DNA from 4 places in the Streptomyces sp. NPDC088246 genome. Region 1 is predicted to be linked to each of the others. Evidence: riboswitches for the same ligand, from Rfam matches in the RefSeq annotation. Region 1 holds a riboswitch; each other region holds the start of a gene.
The links. Region 1 has a riboswitch for cyclic di-AMP ahead of ACIPEK_RS19695 (M23 family metallopeptidase). Riboswitches for the same ligand answer to the same signal wherever they lie in the genome.

Region 2: it holds a riboswitch for cyclic di-AMP, as region 1 does, so the genes downstream of both, ACIPEK_RS38050 (M23 family metallopeptidase) here and ACIPEK_RS19695 (M23 family metallopeptidase) in region 1, are expected to answer to the same signal.
Region 3: it holds a riboswitch for cyclic di-AMP, as region 1 does, so the genes downstream of both, ACIPEK_RS14720 (peptidoglycan DD-metalloendopeptidase family protein) here and ACIPEK_RS19695 (M23 family metallopeptidase) in region 1, are expected to answer to the same signal.
Region 4: it holds a riboswitch for cyclic di-AMP, as region 1 does, so the genes downstream of both, ACIPEK_RS26350 (transglycosylase family protein) here and ACIPEK_RS19695 (M23 family metallopeptidase) in region 1, are expected to answer to the same signal.

What each region holds. Positions count from the first base shown of each region.
Region 1 covers NZ_JBIURV010000013.1:112,097-117,691, forward strand. The annotation lists gene ACIPEK_RS19680 (DNA topoisomerase (ATP-hydrolyzing) subunit A) at 1-299, opposite strand, end outside; gene ACIPEK_RS19685 (M16 family metallopeptidase) at 570-1,958, shown strand; gene ACIPEK_RS19690 (M16 family metallopeptidase) at 1,985-3,367, shown strand; cyclic di-AMP (ydaO/yuaA leader) riboswitch at 3,713-3,879, shown strand; gene ACIPEK_RS19695 (M23 family metallopeptidase) at 3,893-4,693, shown strand; gene ACIPEK_RS19700 (GntR family transcriptional regulator) at 4,918-5,595, shown strand.
Region 2 covers NZ_JBIURV010000049.1:17,374-22,968, reverse strand. The annotation lists gene ACIPEK_RS38060 (PrsW family intramembrane metalloprotease) at 1-1,307, shown strand, start outside; gene ACIPEK_RS38055 (aldo/keto reductase) at 1,372-2,316, opposite strand; gene ACIPEK_RS38050 (M23 family metallopeptidase) at 2,457-3,626, opposite strand; cyclic di-AMP (ydaO/yuaA leader) riboswitch at 3,638-3,790, opposite strand; gene ACIPEK_RS38045 (PP2C family protein-serine/threonine phosphatase) at 4,120-5,208, opposite strand; tRNA gene ACIPEK_RS38040 (tRNA-Met) at 5,523-5,595, opposite strand, start outside.
Region 3 covers NZ_JBIURV010000009.1:22,437-28,031, reverse strand. The annotation lists gene ACIPEK_RS14725 (alpha-galactosidase) at 1-701, shown strand, start outside; cyclic di-AMP (ydaO/yuaA leader) riboswitch at 998-1,152, shown strand; gene ACIPEK_RS14720 (peptidoglycan DD-metalloendopeptidase family protein) at 1,158-2,114, shown strand; gene ACIPEK_RS14715 (SGNH/GDSL hydrolase family protein) at 2,304-3,149, shown strand; gene ACIPEK_RS14710 (STM4011 family radical SAM protein) at 3,198-4,076, opposite strand; gene ACIPEK_RS14705 (STM4012 family radical SAM protein) at 4,085-5,449, opposite strand; gene ACIPEK_RS14700 (STM4013/SEN3800 family hydrolase) at 5,446-5,595, opposite strand, start outside.
Region 4 covers NZ_JBIURV010000020.1:113,695-119,289, forward strand. The annotation lists gene ACIPEK_RS26330 (SurA N-terminal domain-containing protein) at 1-268, shown strand, start outside; gene ACIPEK_RS26335 (nucleoside triphosphate pyrophosphohydrolase) at 316-1,278, shown strand; gene ACIPEK_RS26340 (cytochrome P450) at 1,288-2,601, shown strand; gene ACIPEK_RS26345 (transglycosylase family protein) at 2,707-3,678, shown strand; cyclic di-AMP (ydaO/yuaA leader) riboswitch at 3,978-4,149, shown strand; gene ACIPEK_RS26350 (transglycosylase family protein) at 4,153-4,911, shown strand; gene eno (phosphopyruvate hydratase) at 5,296-5,595, shown strand, end outside.

The DNA of each region.
Region 1 (5,595 bases):
ACCAGCGCGTCGTAGATCGACGCATCGCCGTGCGGGTGCAACTTGCCCATGACCTCGCCGACGACACGGGCGCACTTCACATAGCCGCGGTCGGGGCGCAGGCCCATCTCGTTCATCTGGTACACGATGCGGCGGTGCACCGGCTTCATGCCGTCACGGGCATCCGGCAGGGCCCGTGAGTAGATCACCGAGTACGCGTACTCAAGGAAGGAGCCCTGCATTTCGTCGACGACGTCGATGTCGAGGATCTTCTCCTCGAAGTCGTCCGGCGGCGGGGTCTTCGTGCTGCGGCGGGCCATCGCTGCTGCGACTCCTTCACGGATTCTGTTCGGGCAACCTCAGGTTCTGACGCGGACCATTGTGGACCGCCGCACTGACATCGCCGACCTCGACCCGTCCCAAGAGCCGTTCCCGACCCCTGCCGAGGTGGTTTCACGACCCGTCCCGCAGGGGATGCGCCCCTCTTTCACGCGAACTTCCGCGGTATGGGAACTTCGCCAGGTGTCTGTGCGCTTGCTTACAGTGGGAGGTCTCGCAGGAAATCCAGTATCGCGATCGAAGGGACGTACATGCCCATGGGTCACACGGCCACAGCCCAGGCCGGCTCCGGCGGCTTGACAGCGACCGAGCACCGTCTGGCCAACGGCCTGCGCGTGGTGCTCTCCGAGGACCATCTGACCCCGGTCGCCGCGGTCTGCCTCTGGTACGACGTCGGCTCGCGCCACGAGGTCAAGGGACGCACCGGTCTGGCTCACCTCTTCGAGCACCTGATGTTCCAGGGCTCCGGCCAGGTCAAGGGGAACGGACACTTCGAGCTGGTGCAGGGAGCCGGCGGTTCGCTCAACGGGACCACCAGCTTCGAGCGCACCAACTACTTCGAGACCATGCCCACGCACCAGCTGGAGCTGGCTCTCTGGCTCGAGGCCGACCGGATGGGCTCGCTGCTCGCCGCGCTCGACGAGGAGTCCATGGAGAACCAGCGCGACGTCGTCAAGAACGAGCGCCGCCAGCGCTACGACAACGTCCCCTACGGCACGGCGTTCGAGAAGCTGACGGCACTGGCCTACCCCGAGGGTCACCCATACCACCACACACCGATCGGCTCGATGGCGGACCTGGACGCCGCGACCCTCGAGGACGCCCGTACCTTCTTCCGTACGTACTACGCGCCCAACAACGCGGTGCTCTCGGTCGTCGGCGACATCGACCCCGAGCAGACCCTCGCCTGGATCGAGAAGTACTTCGGCTCCATCCCGTCCCACGACGGCAAGCAGCCGCCGCGCGACGGCACGCTCCCCGAGACCATCGGCGAGCAGCTGCGCGAAGAGGTGCGTGAGGAGGTTCCGGCGCGGGCGCTGATGGCCGCCTACCGGCTGCCGCACGACGGCACCCGTGAATGTGACGCGGCAGACCTCGCGCTGACCGTGCTCGGCGGCGGCGAGTCGTCGCGGCTGCACAACCGCCTGGTCCGCCGTGACCGCACGGCCGTGGCGGCCGGGTTCGGGCTGCTGCGGTTGGCCGGTGCGCCCTCGCTGGGCTGGCTGGACGTCAAGACGTCCGGCGGCGTAGAGGTGCCGCAGATCGAGGCGGCGGTCGACGAGGAGCTTGCCCGGTTCGCCGCCGAGGGCCCCACGCCCGAGGAAATGGAACGCGCGCAGGCCCAGTTGGAGCGCGAGTGGCTGGACCGGCTCGGTACGGTCGCGGGCCGCGCCGACGAACTCTGCCGGTTTGCCGTGCTGTTCGGCGACCCGCAGCTCGCCCTCACCGCCGTACGGCGGGTACTCGATGTCACCGCGGCAGAGGTCCAGGCGGTCGCCAAGGCCCAGCTGCGCCCCGACAACCGGGCGGTGCTGGTCTACGAGCCGGTCGAATCGGCCGAGCCCGCAGACGCAGCGGACACCGAGACCGGCGCCGACGGCGCCGACGACACCGACGCGCACGAAGGAGCGGACAAGTGACCGACGCTGCCGCGACTGGAGTTTCGATGCAGTACCACCCGCAGCCGGCCCCCGGCCTCGCCCGCCCCTGGGCCTTCCCCGCGCCGGAGCGCGGCACCCTGCCCAACGGCCTCACGGTGCTGCGCTGCCACCGCCCCGGCCAGCAGGTCGTGGCGGTCGAGATCTTCCTCGACGCCCCGCTGGACGCCGAGCCCGAGGGCCTCGACGGCGTGGCCACGATCATGTCGCGGGCGCTGTCCGAGGGCACCGACAAGCACACCGCCGAGGAGTTCGCCGCCGAGCTGGAGCGCTGCGGCGCCACCCTCGACGCGCACGCCGACCACCCCGGCGTCCGGGTCTCCCTGGAGGTCCCGGCCTCCCGGCTGGCCAAGGCGCTCGCGCTGGTCGCCGAGGCGCTGCGGGCGCCCGCCTTCGCCGACAGCGAGATCGAACGGCTGGTACGCAACCGGCTCGACGAGATCCCGCACGAGCAGGCCAACCCGGCCCGGCGAGCCGCCAAGCAGCTCTCCAAGGAGCTCTTCCCGGCCGCGGCGCGGATGTCGCGCCCGCGCCAGGGCACCGAGGAGACGGTGGAGCGGATCGACTCGGCGGCCGTGCGCGCCTTCTTCGACGCCCACGTCCGGCCGTCCACGGCGACCGCCGTGGTCGTCGGCGACCTCACCGGCATCGACCTGGACGCCCTGCTCGCCGATACCCTCGGCGACTGGTCGGGAGACACCGCGGAGCCCCGTCCCGCCCCGCCGATCACCGCCGACGACACCGGCCGAGTGGTGATCGTCGACCGTCCGGGCGCGGTGCAGACGCAGCTGCTGATCGGCCGGATCGGCGCCGACCGGCACGACAGCGTGTGGCCGGCCCAGGTGCTGGGCACGTACTGCCTGGGCGGCACGCTCACCTCCCGGCTGGACCGTGTGCTGCGCGAGGAGAAGGGCTACACCTACGGCGTACGGGCCTTCGCCCAGGTGCTGCGGTCGTCGGCCCCGGATTCCGCCTCGGGGGCGACCGGTGCCGCCATGCTCGCCATCAGCGGATCGGTGGACACGGAATCCACGGGACCGGCGCTGAAGGACCTGTGGACGGTCCTGCGGACCCTGGCGGCCGAGGGGCTGACCGATGAAGAGCGTGAGACGGCCGTGCAGAACCTCGTGGGTGTCGCACCGCTGAAGTTCGAGACGGCGGCCTCGGTCGCGGGCACCCTCGCCGACCAGGTCGAGCAGCATCTCCCGGACGACTACCAGGCACAGTTGTACGCCCGGCTCGCGGAGACCGGCACGGTCGAGGCGACCGCTGCGGTGGTCAACGCCTTCCCGGGTGACCGGCTGGTCACGATCCTCGTCGGTGACGCGTCACAGATCGAGGAGCCGGTCCGGGCCCTGGGCATCGGAGAGGTGTCGGTGGTGGCCGGCTGACGGGCATACCCGACACCGGACGACCGTCCGGGCAGAGGCGGGCGACCCCCGCCCGGCCGGCCCGTTGCGTGTAACAGTCCACCGGTCGACTTTCACATTCGACCGAGCGCCGAAGGCAACGGCCGGCCCATCGACCCGTCATATGTCCGCATATCGGGACTAAAGGAAGACTCCTGTGAGCGAAATCTCTCCGGAGTCTTCCTTTTTGTCCATTTCGGTAGGGAGGTTGCCTGTCTGCCCTGTGGGATGCGCTACAAAACGGCCTGTCCGTTTGGTGAATGTAAGTCACCCCGCTTAGCGTCGGCTGGGCTGTCCGTCACTCGTATGCCGCATCCGTGACGTACCGGGCAGCCATCGCCGAGTCCCCGTCAGGCGCGAGCCTGGGGAGCCGGGGACCCATGCAGTCCCTGGGGTGAATCGGATGCCTGAGCCCGGATGGGGCCAGGGCGTCCGTAGGAGACCTTCCTGCTCCGAACCCGTCAGCTAACCCGGTAGGCGAGAAGGAAGGAAAGGATCAGCCACTTCATGGCGTTCACCCGTGCCACCGGGAAGCATCGTGCCCCGAGCCGACTGACGCGCAGCAGCGCGAAGATCGCCGGCGTCGCCGCTCTGGCCACCACCGGCGTCATAGGCAGCATGGCCTCTCCGGCCCTCGCCGCGGACTCCTCCGTCAGCGAGACCGGCCTGAACCAGGTCATCGCCATCGAGGGCACCCTCGCCGGCCAGATCGAGGCCCAGGCCGACGCGCAGAAGCGCCAGGCCGATGTCGCGGCGAAGGCGAAGGTGGAGGCCCAGCGGAAGGCCGAGGCCAAGAAGAGGGCCGAAGCCAAGAAGAAGGCCGATGTCGACGCGAAGCGCGCGGCCGAGGCGCGCGCCGAGAAGGCCCGCGCCGCCCGGTCCGCCGAACGCACCCGCCTGGGTTACTTCCAGCTCCCGGTCGCCGGTTCGTACGTCACCACCGGCTACAAGTCCAGCGGCTCGCTCTGGTCCTCAGGCAGTCACTCGGGCATCGACTTCCACGCCGCGTCCGGTACCTCCGTCGTCGCCGTCGGCGCCGGTACGGTCGTCGAGGCCGGCTGGGGAGGTGCGTACGGCAACAACATCGTGCTCCGGATGACGGACGGCACGTACACGCAGTACGGCCACCTCTCCTTGATCGGCGTCTCCGTCGGCCAGAGCGTCGGCGCGGGCCAGCAGATCGGCCTCTCCGGCTCGACCGGCAACTCCACCGGCCCGCACCTCCACTTCGAGGCCCGGACCACGCCGTCGTACGGCTCCGACATGGACCCCGTCGCGTACCTGCGCGCCCACGGCGTCAACGTCTGACCGACGCTCCACTCGCAGCACCCCTTCGAAGGCCCCGCACGCCGGGGCCTTCGCCGTGCCCGGCCCCCGCGCCCGCCTGCGGTACCTGCTCCCCGAACCGTCCCGTGGCCAAAAGATATTCATGAATTTCCACCCGGCATCGGAAATTCGGCCGCATTGCAATAGGGTCACAGAGCAGGCGTCGGTCGGCCGCGTTTCGCGGGGATTAAGGCGGAGGTTCGGACATGCGCATTCCGGCGCATTCGGTATGCATGGCAATCCGTGACGACATCGTCTCGGGTGTCTTCGAACGCGGCAGCCGGCTCACCGAGGAGTTGCTTGCGCGCCGTTACGGGGTCTCCCGTGTCCCGGTACGGGAGGCGCTGCGCACCCTGGAGTCCGAGGGGTTCGTGGTCACCCGCCGGCACGCGGGCGCCTGCGTTGCCGAGCCCACCGAGCAGGAGGCCGCCGACCTCCTGGAGGTCCGGATGCTGCTGGAGCCGCTGGGCGCCGCCCGCGCCGCGCAGCGCCGCACCGAGGCGCATCTCAAGGTATTGCGTGGTCTGGTCAGGCTCGGCCAGGAACGGGCCCGGCGCGGCGAGGGGGAGGATCTGCGCTCGCTGGGCGGCTGGTTCCACGAGACGTTGGCGCAGGCCTGCGGCAGCCCCGGCCTGATCGGGCTGCTCACCCAGCTCCGCCACAAGATCGCCTGGATGTACACGGTCGAGCAGTCGGCCCGCCCGGTGGACTCCTGGGCCGAGCGCGGGGCCATTGTGGACGCGGTGGCGCGGCGTGACGCGGAACGGGCCAGGGCACTGGCCACCCGGCACGCCGAAAGGGCCGCGGCCGCGCACCGGCTGCGCCGCGCCGACCGGGTGAGGACTTCGCAACATTCCGCAAATATCGCGGGCATTCGGAATTAA
Region 2 (5,595 bases), on a different contig from region 1:
CGGGCACCGAGGGGTTTCTCGTAGGTCTGGGTCTCGCCGTGCTGCCCGTCCCACTCCTGATGGCGGCGTTCCGCTGGCTGGACCGGGTCGAACCGGCGCCGTGGCGGAATCTGCTGTTCTCCTTCGCCTGGGGTGCGTTCGCGGCCGCCCTGGTCGCGATCATCGCGAATTCGTTCGCGACCCGCTGGATAGCCACGGCCACCGCCGACCCGTCGGACGCCGACACCCTCGGCGCCACGGTCATAGCACCGGTCGTCGAGGAGAGCGCCAAGGCCGCGGCCGTCCTGCTGATCTTTTTGTTCCGAAGGCGGGAGTTCAACGGAATCGTCGACGGTGTCGTCATCGCCGGCTTCACCGCGAGCGGCTTCGCCTTCACCGAGAACATCCTCTACCTGGGCACCGCCTTCGGCGAGGACCAGCAGATAGGCACCTCGGGCGTCGTCTCGATGACCGCCGCGACGTTCTTCGTACGGGCGGTGATGTCGCCGTTCGCTCACCCGCTCTTCACGGTGCTGACCGGAATAGGTTTCGGGCTCGCCGCGGTCAGTGCGCGGCACCGCCGGATCCGCCGCATCGCGCTGCCACTGCTGGGTCTCGTCCTCGCCATGGGCATGCACGCCCTGTGGAACGGGTCGGCGTCATTGGGCCCGTACGGCTTCTATGCCGTGTACGGGGTGTTCATGGTCCCGGTCTTCGGCCTGGTGACCTGGCTGGCGATCTGGTCGCGCCGGCGAGAGCTGCGTACGCTCTCGGCCGAGCTGCCCGCCTATGCGGCGGCCGGCTGGCTGACCCCCGCCGAACCGCTCGCCCTCTCCTCGATGCGTGCCCGCGGCATGGCACGCGACGCGGCACGCCAACGACACGTCGCCGCAGTCTGGGGAAGCCCGTACGGACCGGGATACGCGCCGGGATACGGGCAGGGATACGGGCAGGGGTATGTGGCGCCCGGGCGCGGGCCGTCGGCTCGTGCCAAAGCACAGGCCAAGGCCAACGGCAGGGCTGCCGCCCGCGCCGTCGCCGAGTACGAATCGTTCGCGACATCGCTGGCCTCGCTGCGCCGACAGGCCCGCCGCGGGGCGGCGGGCCCGGACTTCGCCGAGCGCGAGCTGGAGCTGCTGCATCATCTCTGGCAGCGCAGGGACGTGGCCGCTCCCGCCCTGACGTACGCGGCGCATGCGACGGGCCGCCTGCGCCCACACCGTCTTCCGGCGGCCCCCTACGCATACCCGTTCCCGCAGCACACGCAGTACGGCGGCTACGGCTACAACCCCTATCTGGCCCCGCACCGACCGCCGCCACCGCAGTAGCACAGCGCTCCAGGGGTGCTCGCGAACAGTCGTCCGCGATCCGTGGACGGCTGGTCCGCCCTCGTCAGGCGGATGCCTCGGTGAGGTCCGCCAGTTCCTGCTCGGTCAGCGAGAGGTCGGCGACGGCCACCAGCGCGGGCAGCTGCTCGACCGTACGGGCCGAGGCGATCGGCGCGGCGACGGTCGGCCGGGACGCAAGCCACGCAAGCGCGACGGTCGCGATCTCCGCTTCGCGCTCCTGGGCGACCTTGTCGAGTGCCGCCAATACCTTCTGTCCCCGCTCCGACTCCAGGTACTGACCGGCCTTCTCGGCCCGCGCGCTCTCCACCGAAGCACCCGGACGGTACTTGCCGGTGAGGAAGCCGGAGGCCAGGGCGAAGTACGGGACGGCGGCGAGCCCGGCCCGGGCGGCCGTGTCCTGGAGCTCACCCTCGTACGTGTCGCGGGAGACCAGGTTGTAGTGCGGCTGCAGGGCGACGTAACGGGCCAGCCCCTCGCGCTCCGAGAAGTCCAGGGACGCCTGGAGCCGCACAGGGCTGATGTTGGAGGCGCCGATCTCCCGGACCTTGCCCTCCTTCACCAGCTGATCGAGGGCGGTGATGATCTCCTCTACCGGGACGGTCTCGTCGTCGAAGTGCGTGTAGTACAGATCGATGTGGCCGGTGCCGAGCCGACGCAGCGACTCCTCGGCCGCGGCCTTGATGTTCGCGGCGGAGAGCCCCTTGTACGAGGGGTGGGCGCCGACCTTGGTGGCGACGACGATGTCGGAACGGTTGGAGCGTGCCGCGAGCCACTTGCCGATGACGGTCTCCGACTCGCCGCCCTCGTTGCCCGGGATCCAGGCGGAGTAGGCGTCGGCGGTGTCGATGAAGTTGCCGCCCGCCGCGGCGTAGGCGTCCAGCACGGCGAACGACTGCGCCTCGTCGGCGGTCCAGCCGAAGACATTGCCGCCCAGGGCGAGCGGGAAGACCTGGAGGTCGGAAGGGCCCAGCTTACGAAGAGAACTCATATCTCGGTCAACGGATTCCCGCGGGTCCGCTATTCCGGCAGACCGGCAGCCCTGACGTCGGGGGGTGAGCGTCAGGACTGCCGGGGTTCAACGGCCGGTGAACCGGCTCGGATCACGAAGGCCGGGAGGCGGCCGGCGGATCAGGGGTTGAGGCCCTTGCCGCGCAGCCAGGCCATCGGGTCGATGCCCGTGCCGTCGGGGGTGTGGACCTCCAGGTGGAGGTGCGCGCCCGTGACATTGCCGGTCGCGCCGACCCGGCCGATGGTCTCACCGGTGGTGACCTTCTGGCCGACGCTGACGCCGATCGAGGACTGGTGGCAGAACCACAGCTCCGTACCGTCGTCGAGCTCCAGCACCGTGCGGTAGCCGTACGAACCGGAATAGCCTGCCGACTTGATGGTGCCGCCGTGTACGGCCTTGATCGGGGTGCCGGCCGGCGCCGCGAAGTCGAGGCCGGTGTGGTGGCCGGAGGACCACATCGGGCCGGCCTGGCCGAAGGTCGAGGTGATCGTGTACGAGGAGGTCGGGATGGCGTAGCTGGCGGCGAGCTTGGCGAGCCGCAGGGCCTCGGCCTTCGCCTTGGCTTCCTCCTCCGCCTTCTTCTTCTCGGCGGCGGCCTTGGCCTCGGCCGCGTCCTGCTGCTTCTTGGCCTCGGCGGCGGCCTTCTCCGCGGCCGCCTTCTCCTGCGCCGCCTTGGCCTCGGCGTCGGCGGCGTCCTGCTGCTGCTCGGCCTGCTGGAGGATGCGGGCCCGGAGTGCCTCGCCCGCGTCCGTCGTGCCCTGCTCGGCCTCGGCGGCGGTGAGGCCGGCGGTGGTGAGCGGGGCGGCAGCGGCGGCGGCCTCGGCCTTGTCGGCCTCGGACTCACCGGAGAACAGGGAGCCCACGCCGGGAAGGGACTTGGCGTCGGGGAGGTTGTCCGAGATGGAGTCGGGAAGGGAGATGGAGACCGGCGGCTTGCTCTGCGCGGTGGCCATGCCGCCCGCGCCGACTGCCGCGATGACACCGACCCCGAGCACCGTGGAGCTACGGGCAAGTCCGTTGCGCTGCTTGGCGACGCGGTGCTTGCCACGTACGGGGCGGACGGACTCCTCGGTGGGGTTCCACTCGTCCCAGCTTCTGTCGGGCTCAGCGTTGCCGTCGGCGCGGAATTCGCTGCCGAACTCACCGGCGAAGTCGCCGCCCGTCTCGGCGCCGAACGCCGTTCCCGTCCCGGCGGTTCCGTAGTCGGAGCCGAAATCGGTTCCGAACTCGGAACTGAACTCGGGGTTGAACCGAGAGGGGGCCTCGGGGGCAGGCTTGTTGGACGCCACGGGGGCGCACTCCTTTCCTTCCTTCTCGCCTACCGGGTTAGCTGACGGGTTCGGAGCAGGAAGGTCTCCTACGGGCCCCTCTGCCTCTCACGAGACACAGGTGTCCGATTCACCCCATGTAGGTGGTTCCCCGGTTCCCTTGCGGAATTCGGCGCTCGCGCACGGTGCCGCCACTGACGACGGCTGGGACGACCGCGCTGCGTTATCGAACGTTAATAGACACACGGGTCCGATTCCAAGCTGTTCCCACTGATCGTTCAGGTCTTTGGCCTGGACTTTACGGGACACAACCGGGTGGAATCGGACGAGTTGATCGCCTCTCAGCCATTACCCGGTTTCTGACGTTGCGTCAAATGTTATGCGGAGAGACGCCTTTCGGTTACGTACGGTGGCATCCCGCGCCCCAAGGCCGCACCCCCGGGCCGCGCGAAACACGCACGAGGCACCCGCCCGCACGAAGCACCCGATTCATGCGAAGCACCCGCCCCACCCGTCACATCGTTTCCAGGCCCACGATCTTCACGGTCCTGCGCCGGTCCGGCTGCCCCTCCGCGGGACGTACGACCGCGAGCAGCGCCATGTCGTCGGTCGTCTCGCCGCCCGTGTGCAGCCGCACGTCATCGGTCAGCGCGGACAGCAGCTCCTCGGGCCCCGGAAAGATCCGCCCGTGCAGCCGGGCCGCCGGGTCGTAGAAGACCCCGTCGGCGTTCCGCGCCTCGGAGAGGCCGTCGGTGTAGAGGAGCAGGGTCGTCCCCGCCGGCAGATCCCACTCGTCCGCCCGGTCGGGCCACACCCCCAGGTCCATCCCGAGCGGCAGCGCGGGCACCGTGGACCCCAGCACCTCCACCGCCCCGTCCGGATGCAGCAGGATCGGCTCGGGGTGACCGCGGTTGACGATCCGCACCCGGGACACTCCGGACGGGATCTCGGCCAGTACGGCAGTGATGAACCCCTCGACCGCGTCCAGCCCACCCCGCGCCCCCTCCCGCGCCAGCGCCCGCTCCAGCCGCTGCGCCACGCCCTCCAGCGAACGCTCCTGCTCGGCCGCCTCCCGGAACGCCCCGATGACCACCGCCACCGACTCCACGGCGCCGAGCCCCTTCCCCCGCACATCCCCGACCACCAGGCGCACCCCCTGCGGGGTGTCCGCCACGGCGAACAGATCCCCGCCGACGTACTCGTCAGCCTGCGCCGCCTCGTACCGCGCCGCCACATGCAGCCCGCCGATCCGGTCGGACGGCTTCGGCAGCACCGCCCGCATGGCGGTCTCCGCGATGACCCGCGCGGAGGCCAGTTGCTCATTGCCGCGCCGTACGACCGCGTTGATCACGACCGCGAGGACCGAGACGGTGGCCAGGGTGAGCAGCTCGATGAACGGCACGACCAACGGCAACGGGTTGCTGTACAGCCGCAGCACGGTGACGGCCACCATCGAGGCAAGGCCGGTACAGATGGTGCCGGGCAGCGAGAAGAACGGCGCGGCGATCAGCGGCGCCGCCACGAACAGCGGAATGGCGGTGAAGACCGGCGGGGTGAGGAGATCGAACACCAGCCCGCCGATGATCATCAGGGCGGGCAGCATGCGGACGAACCGCCGGGAACGGGTGCCATCCTCGGCATGTCTGCCGCGCCGCTTCAGCCGCTTCCACACCTGTGGTCTCCTGCCCGGTACGCGCGCGGCTGCGGACGGTACCGCGCCCCACCCCCAGGCTCGCCGGAGCGGAGCCGTGCGGCGACTCCTCATCGACCAATGGGGGTACATGCATGGCACAGCTCACACACCGCCCGGACCCGCTCCTGCATGGGCCCGCAGACCGGCCGCCCCACGCCCCGGAACGCGACGCGGAAATGAATCAGGCCCGGCACGCTGCATGCGTGCCGGGCCTGATTCTTCAGTAGCGGGGACAGGATTTGAACCTGCGACCTCTGGGTTATGAGCCCAGCGAGCTACCGAGCTGCTCCACCCCGC
Region 3 (5,595 bases), on a different contig from region 1:
AGGAGTATCAGCAGAAGCTCTGGGTCGAGCATGTGGACGCCCTGTACGCGCTGATCGACCGGCTCCGGGCCGCGCACCCCTCCGTCGCCTTCGAGTCCTGCTCGGGCGGCGGTGGCCGGATCGACCTGGGGATTCTGTCCCGTACGGACCAGGTGTGGACCTCGGACAACACCGACCCGCTCGACCGCCTCACCATCCAGGAGGGCTTCGGTCAGATCCATCCGGCCCGGGTGATGGCCGCCTGGGTCACCGACAGCCCGAATGTCCAGCTCAACGACAGGGTCAGCTCGCTGCGGTTCCGTTTCGTGAGCGCGATGGCCGGTGTGCTCGGGGTCGGTGGGGACCTCGCCGACTGGAGCGAGGACGAGCTGGCCGAGGCGCGGACCTGGGTGGATCTCTACAAGGAGATCCGGCCGGTGGTGCAGCACGGCGCGCTGTACCGGCTGCGCGCCCCGCGCGACGGACTCAGCGCGGTCCAGTACGTCCACGGGGACGAGACCGTGGTCCTGATGTGGCTGGAGGCGCAGAGGTACGGGGAGCGGCCCCCGGCCCTGCGGTTGCGCGGGATCGACCCCGCAGCGACGTATACCTGCCTGGACACGGGGGCGGTGCACCACGGTTCGGTACTGCTGCATCAGGGGCTGCACACCGGGCTTCGGGGGGATCTCGATGCGAGGGTGCTGAGGCTCCGACGCGAATGATGAGCGCGACGTGTCCGTAATAGGTGCATTTAACTCAATATGCCCCGCTTATATGGGAGATGGTCGCCTTCTCGTGAGCGGAATCATATCCGTGACGGTGTGTGCTGGCGGGGCAGTCGGGTATTCCGTGCGCGGCACGGAAAGGCAAGATCCTTAATCCACGGAGTGTGACCGGAATTCCGCGCCGATTTCCGAGCGCGGATTCCGGTGCGGAACCAGTGGCTTGTTATCGCTGTCCCGACTCGCTTACGGTCACCGTCAATCCGGACGGACCGCCTAATCCTGCCGCCGCCCGGAATTCGCACCCACTCATCGCGTGGCAGGAGCGGGGGAACCAGGTAGGCCGCCGATCGGAGAAATCCGGCCGGCTAGGGGTGAAGTCGCGCTCGGCGCGGCCGGGCATCTCCAGCCCGAACCCGACAGCTCACCTCGCAGGCGCCGGAGAGGAAGCACGTCATGCCCATATCGGGTAAGCATCGTCGTACGAAGTCCAGCGCCATCGCCCGTGGCATCGCCGCCGCAGGCGCCGGTGGCGCCGTCATCGCACTGCCGCTGCTCGGCGCCACCGGTGCCCAGGCCGCGCCGCAGTCGGCCCCGACCGCCGTGCCGCAGTCGGCCTCCGCCGCCACGCACGCCGCCCCGGCCAAGCCGGTCGCGCAGAAGCAGGCCGCCACCACGACGTACTCCGTCGTCTCCGGCGACTACCTGTCGAAGATCGCCACCGAGCACAAGGTCAAGGGCGGCTGGCAGAAGCTTTACCAGGACAACCGCAAGGTTGTCGGTGAAGACCCCAGCCTGATCCTCCCGGGCATGAAGCTGACGCTCGGCGGCAAGGCGTCGGGTGACGCCGCGTCCACCGGCGCCGGCGCCGGTGCGGCCCTCCCGTCGAAGGCCCCCTCGGTGCCCTCGTCGATCGTGGAGAAGTCCGCCCCGGCCAAGTCCGCCCCGGTCAAGGTCTCGACGGTCACGGAGTCCAAGACCTCCGCCCCGGCCGGACAGAGCAACAGCTCCGGCTACAGCCACCCGGTCCCCGGCAACCACACCACCGGATACCGCGCCTCCGGCTCCAACTGGTCCAGCGGCAGCCACACCGGCATCGACTTCCCCGTCTTCACCGGCACCAGCGTGAAGGCCATCACCTCCGGCACCGTCGTCACCGCCGGCTGGGGCGGTGCCTACGGCAACCAGGTCGTCGTCAAGCACGCCGACGGCCACTACTCGCAGTACGGTCACCTGTCCTCGATCTCCGTCTCCGCGGGTCAGGCCGTGAGCACCGGTCAGCAGGTCGGCCTCTCCGGCGCCACCGGCAACGCCACCGGCCCGCACCTGCACTTCGAGGTCCGCACGGGCCCGGCGTACGGCTCGGACATCGACCCGATCGCCTACCTGGCTTCGCACGGCATCTACGTCTGAGCCGAACGGCCGGGCAGTTGAGCAACAAAGCATGAACTGAGCAACACAGAAGGGGCGGTGCGCGGCGGCGCACCGCCCCTTCTGCTTATTCCCCCTTTACCAAAACCTGACCGGGTGGTCTATCTCACCACCCGTCAACCCCTTAATACGGTCGCGTAGGTCACATTCGGCGGTGCAGGATAAGCGTTTGTGGCAGACGATTCGAGAAAAAATCAACGTGGCGTCATCAACCGACATGGCGTCATCGGGTCGTACGCAGCGATTGGCGACAGCTTCACCGAGGGAGTCGGCGACCCCGGCCCGGACGGAACCTTCGTCGGCTGGGCGGACCGTTTCGCGGTACTTCTCGCGGACCAGCTCCCGGACTCCGATGCGGGGACGAGCACCGAAGGCTCCACTCACGGGAATTTCAGGTACGCCAATCTCGCCGTACGTGGACGCCTCCTCGACCAGATCGTCGAGGAGCAGGTGCCGCGCGCCAAGGAGCTCGCACCCGACCTGGTGAGCTTCTGCGCGGGCGGCAACGACATCATCAGGCCCGGCACCGACCCCGACGACGTGGCCGAGCGCTTCGAGCGCGCGGTCGCCGAGCTGACCGAATCGGTCGGCACCGTCCTGGTCACCACCGGCTTCGACACCCGAGGCGTTCCCGTGCTGCGCCATCTGCGCGGCAAGATCGCCACCTACACCGCCCATGTGCGGTCCATCGCCGACCGCTACGACTGCCCGGTCCTCGACCTGTGGTCGCTGCGGTCCGTCCAGGACAGGCGCGCCTGGGACGGCGACCGGCTCCATCTGTCGCCCGAAGGACACACCAGGGTCGCGCTGCGCGCCGCCCAGGTCCTCGGCATCGATGTGCCGGCCGACCCCGACCAGGAATGGCCCCCGCAGGCACAGCGCGGCACGCTCGAAGTACGGCGCGACGACATCCACTGGGCGCGCGAGTACCTGGTCCCGTGGATCGGCCGGCGGCTGCGCGGCGAGTCCTCCGGCGACCATGTCGAGGCGAAGCGGCCGGATCTCCTGCCGCTCTAGGCGGCGTCCGGCACCGCAGCGCCCTCGCTCGCCGGACGGGCCGGAGGTTCAGGCCGGTCCGGCGAGCGGCGACAACGGGGACGCCGGTATCCGTTCCAGCACACCGCCCGCGAAGACGTCGTACAGCGGCAGCGTCTCCAGATGCACATAGCCGATGTGACAGTCGCAGACAGCCAGCGGACAGGCCCGCGGGCCGAGAGAGCGCCGGTAGCTCCCGTCGTAGAGATTGCCGAGCTCCGCCGGGACGAAATGGCAGCGCCGCACCGTGCCGTCGCCGTCCACCGAGATGACCGACTCGCCCGTCCGGCACGGCAGCCCGGCCGACCGGTGCGGATGCCGGCTGTACGGGAAGAGCGGGTCGAGGCCCGTCCACCGATCCGCTTCCTCGTCCGTATAGGTGTGCCCCTCCGCGGCGTTCACCCAGAGATAGACCTCGTCCGGCAGGGCGGTCCGCAACCGCCGCGCCTCGGCGAGATGGTCGTCGAGGCCGACGACACCGACGCTGTGGCGGATGCCGAGCGCGGTCAGCTCCCGGCACTTGGTGAGGAACCGCTCGTACGGCGTCTGCCCCGGGTGGTACGTGCACCAGAGCGCGATCTTCTCGCGTCCGGCGTCACCTGCCTCGGCCAGCCACCCCGTGCGGGTGCTGAGATTGGTCTGGATCGCGACCCGGCCGATGTGCGGCAACTGCGCCAGCTCGACCAGCGCACGCCGGTACCAGGAGCGGACCAGACCCTCGCCCCACGGGGTGAACAGGACCGAGATCCGGTCGCCGGTCTGCGCCGCGGCCCACGCCGTGAACCGCTCCAGCGCGGCGCGGTCGGCGCGCAGCTGCTCCCGGCTGTCGCGCCGCTTGGCGAACGGGCAGTACGGGCAGTCGTAGTCGCAGGACGCGAGCGGACCGCGGTAGAGAATGGTCAGGTCCATGGGCGCGCTCACTTCAGTTCGTACGCGGCCATCGCGGCCCGTACGCCGGGGGAGAAGAGCTCGGGGCCCAGCGCGTCGGAGTGGGCCAGGCCCTCGGGGGAGAGCCGCAGCGGGCCGGACGCCCCGGCCGTCGCGTCGAGCCAGCCGCGCTCCTCGAACCGGGCCAGTTCAGAGGGGAAGTCGTCGGCCGGAAAGGTGCCGAACCGCTTCCGGTAGTCGGCCGGTTGCAGCCCCTCGGCCTGGAGGACGGACTGCAGGAGGTGGCGGCGGCGCGCCTCGTCGCCGTCGACGTACCGTCCGACCTCGGCGCGCGAGAAGTCCTCGGTCGCGGTGTAGCCGTCGATGATCGCCCGCACCTCACGCATCTTCACGGCGTAGTCGAAGGAGTAGTGCAGCTTCGAGGTGTACGAACGGGCGCCGCACCCCAGCCCGATCATGCCGTCGGTCTGGCAGGCGTAGTCGTCGGGGCCGTCCGTCCGCGGGGCGTCGGCGCGGCGGAACATCCGCATGGACACCTGCTCGTAGCCGTGGGCGAGGAGATGGTCGCGGCCCGTGCGGTACAGCCGCAGCCGCCGTTCGTCCCAGGCGGCGTCCGCGGCTGCTTCGCCGTCGGCGCCGAGCCGCCCGAGACCGGTCAGCGGGCGGACATACAGCGGATAGAGATACAGCTCCTCCGGCTGCCGGCCGAGCGCCGCGTCCAGTGAGGTGCGCCAGCTGTCCTCGGTCTGCCCGTCGATGCCGTAGATCAGGTCGATGTTCAGGATCGGGATGCGGGCATCACGTATCCGGTCCAGCGCCGCCTCCACATCCGCGCGGCGCTGCGGTCGCACAGCGGCACGCGCCTCGGCTTCGACGAAGCTCTGCACGCCGATGCTGATCCTCGTCGTCCCGCGGTCGGCGAGGACGGCCAGCCGGTCGGCCGTCGCGGTCGACGGAGACGTCTCGACCGACAGCGGGACGGACCGCAGATCGGCGCCCATCCGCTTCTCCGCGATGTCGCAGAGCCGCTCCAGCTCCGCCGCGGTCAGGAACGTGGGAGTGCCTCCGCCGAACGCCGCCGCTGCGAAACGCACCGGCTCGGCGTCTCCCAGCGCGTCGCGGACGGCGGTGGCCTGCCGGTCCAGAGCATCGAGATACCGGGTCGTCAGCTCGTCGGGAGCGCCGATCCGGGTGAAGAGATTGCAGAAGCCGCAGCGGACCTCGCAGAACGGTATGTGGAGATAGAGCGAGAGCGCGTCCTTGCGCTCTCCCGCCCACAGCTCGCGCAACGCCGGCCGGTCGGTCAGAGGGCGATAGGCGGTCTTGTGCGGATAGGCGTAGACATAGCTCTGGTACGGGCGGGTGGTCTGTGCGACGGTCGTGGTGCGGCTCATGGTGCGGTGACCCCCGGTTCCAGGAAGAAGTGCGCGTACGGAACGGTCCAGACGGACTCGTGACCGAGCCGGTGACCGGTGTAGCCGTCATCCCCGTACGCCGTTCCGTGGTCGGAGCAGACGATGGCGAAACAGCGTCGGCGGCT
Region 4 (5,595 bases), on a different contig from region 1:
GGTCGCCCCCGGCCAGATCGATGCCGTCCTGCGCGAGCAGGTCCAGCTGACGAAGCTGGCCCAGGCACTCGGCGCCGACCTGCAGCAGCCCGAGGGGCAGAAGGCCGTCGGCGATGCGCTCAGCAAGGCGTCGAAGGCACTGAAGGTCGACGTCAATCCGCGCTACGGCGCCTGGGACGACAAGCAGACCCAGCTCGCCAACTACAAGGCTCCCTGGATCACCCAGGTCACCAAGCCCGCAGAGACGGGCGACGGGTCCGGCGCCTAGAAGACCGTGGGAAACGGCGCCCGGACCGACCGAGGTAGATTCGAACGGTGAACGCTGAAGACCCCGGCCGTATCGTCCTGCTCACCGCCAGCCACCGCGTCGCGCCCGGACTTCTGTCCTGGCCCGCCTGGCAGACGCTGCACGCCGCCGACCGGGTGCTCTGCGCCGAGCAGGACCACCCACAGCTGCCGTATCTGCGCGAGGCGGGCGTCACCGTCGAGCATTCCGCGCCCACCGCGCAGGAGCTCGTCGACACCTGTGCGGGCGGCCGGAGCATCGTCGTCCTCACGGGCGGCGAGGGCCGCCGGCCGCTGACCGACGGGCTGGCCCGACTCGCCGGTTCGGGCCGGGTGCAGATGCCGGACCTGGAGCTGCTGCCCGGTTCGTACGATCTTCCGGGCGCCCGGCTCCTCGATCTGGTCCAGGTCATGGACCGGATCCGGATCGAATGCCCCTGGACCTCGCAGAAGACCCACAAGGGCCTCGCCAAGTACGCCATCGAGGAGGCGTACGAACTCGTCGAGGCGATCGAGGACGGCGACCGCGACGAGCTGCGCGAGGAACTCGGGGACGTACTCCTGCAGGTCGTCTTCCACGCCCGGATCGCCGAGGAGGCCGAAGACGAGCCGTTCTCCGTCGACGACGTGGCCGCGACCCTCGTCGAGAAGCTGATCCACCGCCACCCGCACGTCTTCGGCGACGAGAGTGCCGAGACCCCGGAGGACGTGCACGCCCACTGGCTGCGGACCAAGGCCATCGAGAAGCAGCGCGACTCGGTCACCGACGGAGTGCCGCTCGGCCAGCCCGGGCTGGCGCTGGCGGCGAAGCTGGCCGGCCGGGTCCGTACCGCAGGGCTCGATGTGGCGCTCCCCACGGGTGACGGCATCGGTTACGAGCTCCTCGCCCTCGCCGTACGCGCCGAACAGGACGGCGTCGACCCCGAAGCCGCACTGCGGGCCGCAGGCCGCGCCTACCGGGACGCCATCCGGGCGGCGGAGGGCAACGGATAACGTCGGAGGGTGAACCACAGCCCCGCCGACCGCCCAGCCGATCATCCCGCCGCCTGCCCCGCCGGCGCCCCCGAACTCTTCACCTGGGAGTTCGCCACCGACCCGTACCCGGCCTACGCCTGGCTGCGCGAGCACAGTCCCGTACACCGGACCGCGCTGCCCAGCGGTGTCGAGGCCTGGCTCGTGACCCGGTACGCCGACGCCCGGCAGGCGCTGGCCGACACCCGGCTCTCCAAGAACCCGGCGCACCACGCCGAGCCGGCGCACGCCAAGGGGAAGACAGGCATCCCGGGCGAGCGCAAGGCGGAGCTGATGACGCATCTGCTGAACATCGACCCGCCCGACCACACCCGGCTGCGCCGCCTCGTCTCCAAGGCGTTCACTCCGCGCCGGGTCGCCGAGTTCGCGCCGCGGGTGCAGGAACTGACGGACCGCCTCATCGACCGCTTCATCGCGGAGGGGAAGGCGGACCTCATCCACGACTTCGCGTTCCCGCTGCCCATCTACGCGATCTGCGATCTGCTCGGCGTCCCGCGCGAGGACCAGGACGACTTCCGGGACTGGGCGGGCATGATGATCCGCCACGGCGGCGGCCCGCGCGGCGGGGTGGCCAGGTCGGTGAAGAAGATGCGCGGCTATCTCGCCGAACTGATCCACCGCAAGCGGGAGAACCCGGGGGACGACCTGATCTCGGGGCTGATCCGGGCCAGCGACCACGGCGAGCACCTCACCGAGAACGAGGCCGCGGCCATGGCCTTCATCCTGCTCTTCGCCGGGTTCGAGACGACGGTCAACCTCATCGGCAACGGGGTGTACGCACTGCTGCGCAACCCCGCACAGCGCGAGCGGCTGCAGCACTCCCTCGACGCGGGGGAGAGCCATCTGCTGGAGACCGGGATCGAGGAACTGCTGCGGTACGACGGTCCGGTGGAGCTGGCGACCTGGCGGTTCGCCACCGAGCCGCTGACGCTCGGCGGACAGGACATCGCGGCCGGCGACCCCGTGCTCGTCGTACTCGCCGCAGCCGACCGCGACCCGGAGCGCTTCGAGGACCCCGACACGCTCGACCTCGCACGGCGTGACAATCAGCACCTCGGATACGGGCACGGCATTCACTACTGCCTGGGAGCACCGCTCGCCCGACTGGAGGGACAGGCCGCGCTCGCGACGCTTCTGAGGCGCCTTCCGGATCTGCGGCTTGCGGTGGAACCTACCGATTTGCGGTGGCGTGGCGGGCTCATCATGCGTGGATTGCGCACTCTGCCGGTGGAGTTCACACCCGGGTCCGCCCCGGCACAAAGTGACGCTCCGTCAACTCTGTGACTTTCACGTGATCTGTGCTGCATCGACTTGTGACACACGTTCGAGTCCCGCTAGGTTCACCGTTCGACTCACCAGTCACTCGTCAGTCACACGGAAGGCAACCCCATGGGCTCCGCGAACGGCAGACACCGTCGCCCTCGTCAGGCACCCGCCATCGTCGTCGCCGCGGGCGTGACCGGATCGGCCATCGCCATCCCGCTGCTCGGCGCGGCCGGTGCGCACGCGGCCGACGCCACGACCTGGGACCGGGTGGCCGAGTGCGAGAGCGGCGGCATGTGGAGCGCCGACCTCGGCAACGGCTTCTACGGCGGTCTGCAGTTCTCGCAGGAGACCTGGAAGGCGTACGGCGGCGAGTCGTACGCCCCGCGTGCCGACCTCGCCAGCCGCGCGCAGCAGATAGCCGTGGCCCAGAAGGTCCTGGATGACAAGGGCCCGCATGCGTGGCCCAGCTGTGCGGTCATCTCCGGCCTCGCGGTGGACGGGACGCTGCCGGGTGTCGACCCGGGGTCCGCGTCCTCGGCCGAGCCGACGCAGGGCGCGGAGCCGGCTGACGGTGCGCCGGCGGCCCCGTCCGATGGCGCCACGCCGTCGGACAGGGCCTCGGGCGGTAAGGGCGGCTCGAAGGACTCGAAGGGCTCGAAGGGCTCGAACGGCGCCGGCAAGTCGGCCGGCAAGGCCAAGGCGTCCGCGAAGCCTTCGGCCACCGCGTCGGCCACTCCGTCCTCCCGGGTGCCCGATTCATCTGACTCGTCCGGATCATCCGATTCGCCCGGCGGTGTCGGTGGCAAGCACCGTGGCGCACCGGCCCCTGAAGGGAGCCGGGACGCGAACGGCGGTGACCGCGAGTCGGGCCGCCATGCCTCCCGCGGCGACGCCGACGCGCGCGACGCGGGCGCTTCGGCCGTCGACGGTACGTACACCGTGCACCCCGGCGACAACCTCTGGGCGATTGCTGACGCACAGAAGGTTCCTGGTGGCTGGCCCGCGCTCTATGAGGCCAACAAGGATGCCGTCGGCTCCGATCCGGACCTCATCCTCCCTGGCCAGAGCCTCGACCTCGACGTGAAGGCCGAGTGAGGGCAGTCTGAAAATCGGCTAAAAGAGCCCCAAAAACAGGGGTAGTTCAGAGACCTATGTCCGCTTATGTGTAAGTGAGACATGGGTCTCTTTGCGTCAACTGGCGTGTCGCGCCCGGGTGACCCTTCCGCACCGCTCCCACCTGCGGAAACGACGGTTCCTCAGATGCAAGTAGGGGAAGATTGTCGGATGTGTCCGTCTTTGAATGTGAGGGTTGCGTATGTTTACGGTCGGAACCGCTCGCACCGCGGGCCCCGTCGACCGTCACGCCGAATCCTGCCGTCGGTCGAAGGGAACAGACGCGTAAAGCGCCGTAGGCAGGAGCGGGGGACCCAGGTAAGCGCCGGGCCCGATCGTCGAAAGACGCATCAGGACCGGCTTGGGGTGAAGTCGCGTGCTAGGACGTGCGACCGGGCAACTCACTTGGCCCGAACCCGACAGCTCACCTCGTAGGCGTCGGTGAGGAGAAGTTCCATGCTGCTTTCCAGCAAGGGCAAGCACCGCCGCCCGTCCAAGGCCGTCCGTATCGCCACGCTCGCCGGTGTCGCCGGTACCGCTGTCGCCGTACCGCTGATGGGCGCGACCGGCGCCTCCGCCGCCTCCGTCGCCACCTGGGACGCCGTCGCCCAGTGCGAGTCCGGTGGCAACTGGTCCATCAACACCGGTAACGGCTACTACGGCGGTCTGCAGTTCTCGCAGTCCAGCTGGGCCGCCGCCGGTGGTACGCAGTACGCCCCCCGTGCCGACCTGGCCACCAAGGCTCAGCAGATCGCCACCGCCGAGAAGCTCCTCGACATGCAGGGTCCGGGTGCCTGGGGCTGCGCCGGTGCCGGCAACCTGACCAACGACGGCGTCGACCCGGGCGTCGACACCGGCTCCTCCTCGAACTCCACCTCCAGCTCCAACGCCACCGCGCAGAAGAGCACTCCGGCCGCGCCGAAGCAGCAGGCCCAGCCGGAGAAGACCGAGCGCACCGAGGCTCCGGCCGCCTCCCGCTCGGACCGCTCCGCCGCCCCGCAGGCCGAGTCGAAGAAGACCGTCACCACCCCGACCGGCGAGAAGGTCAAGAAGGGCGACGGCGAGTACAAGGTCGCCTCCGGCGACTCCCTGAGCAAGATCGCCGCCGACCACAAGGTCAAGGGCGGCTGGCAGCAGCTGTTCGAGCTGAACAAGGACATCGTCAAGGACGCCGACCTGATCTACCCGGGTCAGCAGCTCCACCTGACGAAGTAGTTCAGGCTCACCCCCCCCGAGCACCCCGGCCCGGCGCGCAATCCCCCGTATGCGCCGGGCCGGGGTTTCTGCGTGACGCGTCACCTCTGTCCGACGCGTCACCTCATGTGTGGCGTGTCACTCCTCTATAGAGGGCGCCGTCTGTCGCGTATAGAGGGCGCCCTCTGTCGCGCAGGGGGTGCCGATGACGGGTGATCGTTCAACTGTTGTAGTTACTGACCAGTAAAATTCTGACCGTTTGCCCGGCAATGCGCGCTCTTGGGTCCTTTTTCGTCCCAGGGGACGGGCGGTCGTCCGACTGAGCGGGCCGGGCCGGTTAGGCTCTTGTCGCAAGGCCAGAGTGACCCTGCACAACCAGTGTCATATCCCAGAAGGAGATGCCTCGTGCCGTCCATCGACGTCGTCGTAGCCCGGGAAATCCTCGACTCCCGGGGGAACCCCACGGTCGAGGTCGAGGTTGGCCTCGACGACGGCAGCACGGGTCGTGCTGCCGTGCCGTCCGGCGCCTCCACCGGTGCGTTCGAGGCCATTGAGCTTCGCGACGGCGACCCCAACCGTTACCAGGGCAAGGGCGTCGAGAAGGCCGTCCTCGCCGTGATCGAGCAGATCGGCCCGGAGCTCGTCGGCTACGACGCGACCGAGCAGCGGCTGATCGACCAGGCGATGTTCGACCTGGACGCCACC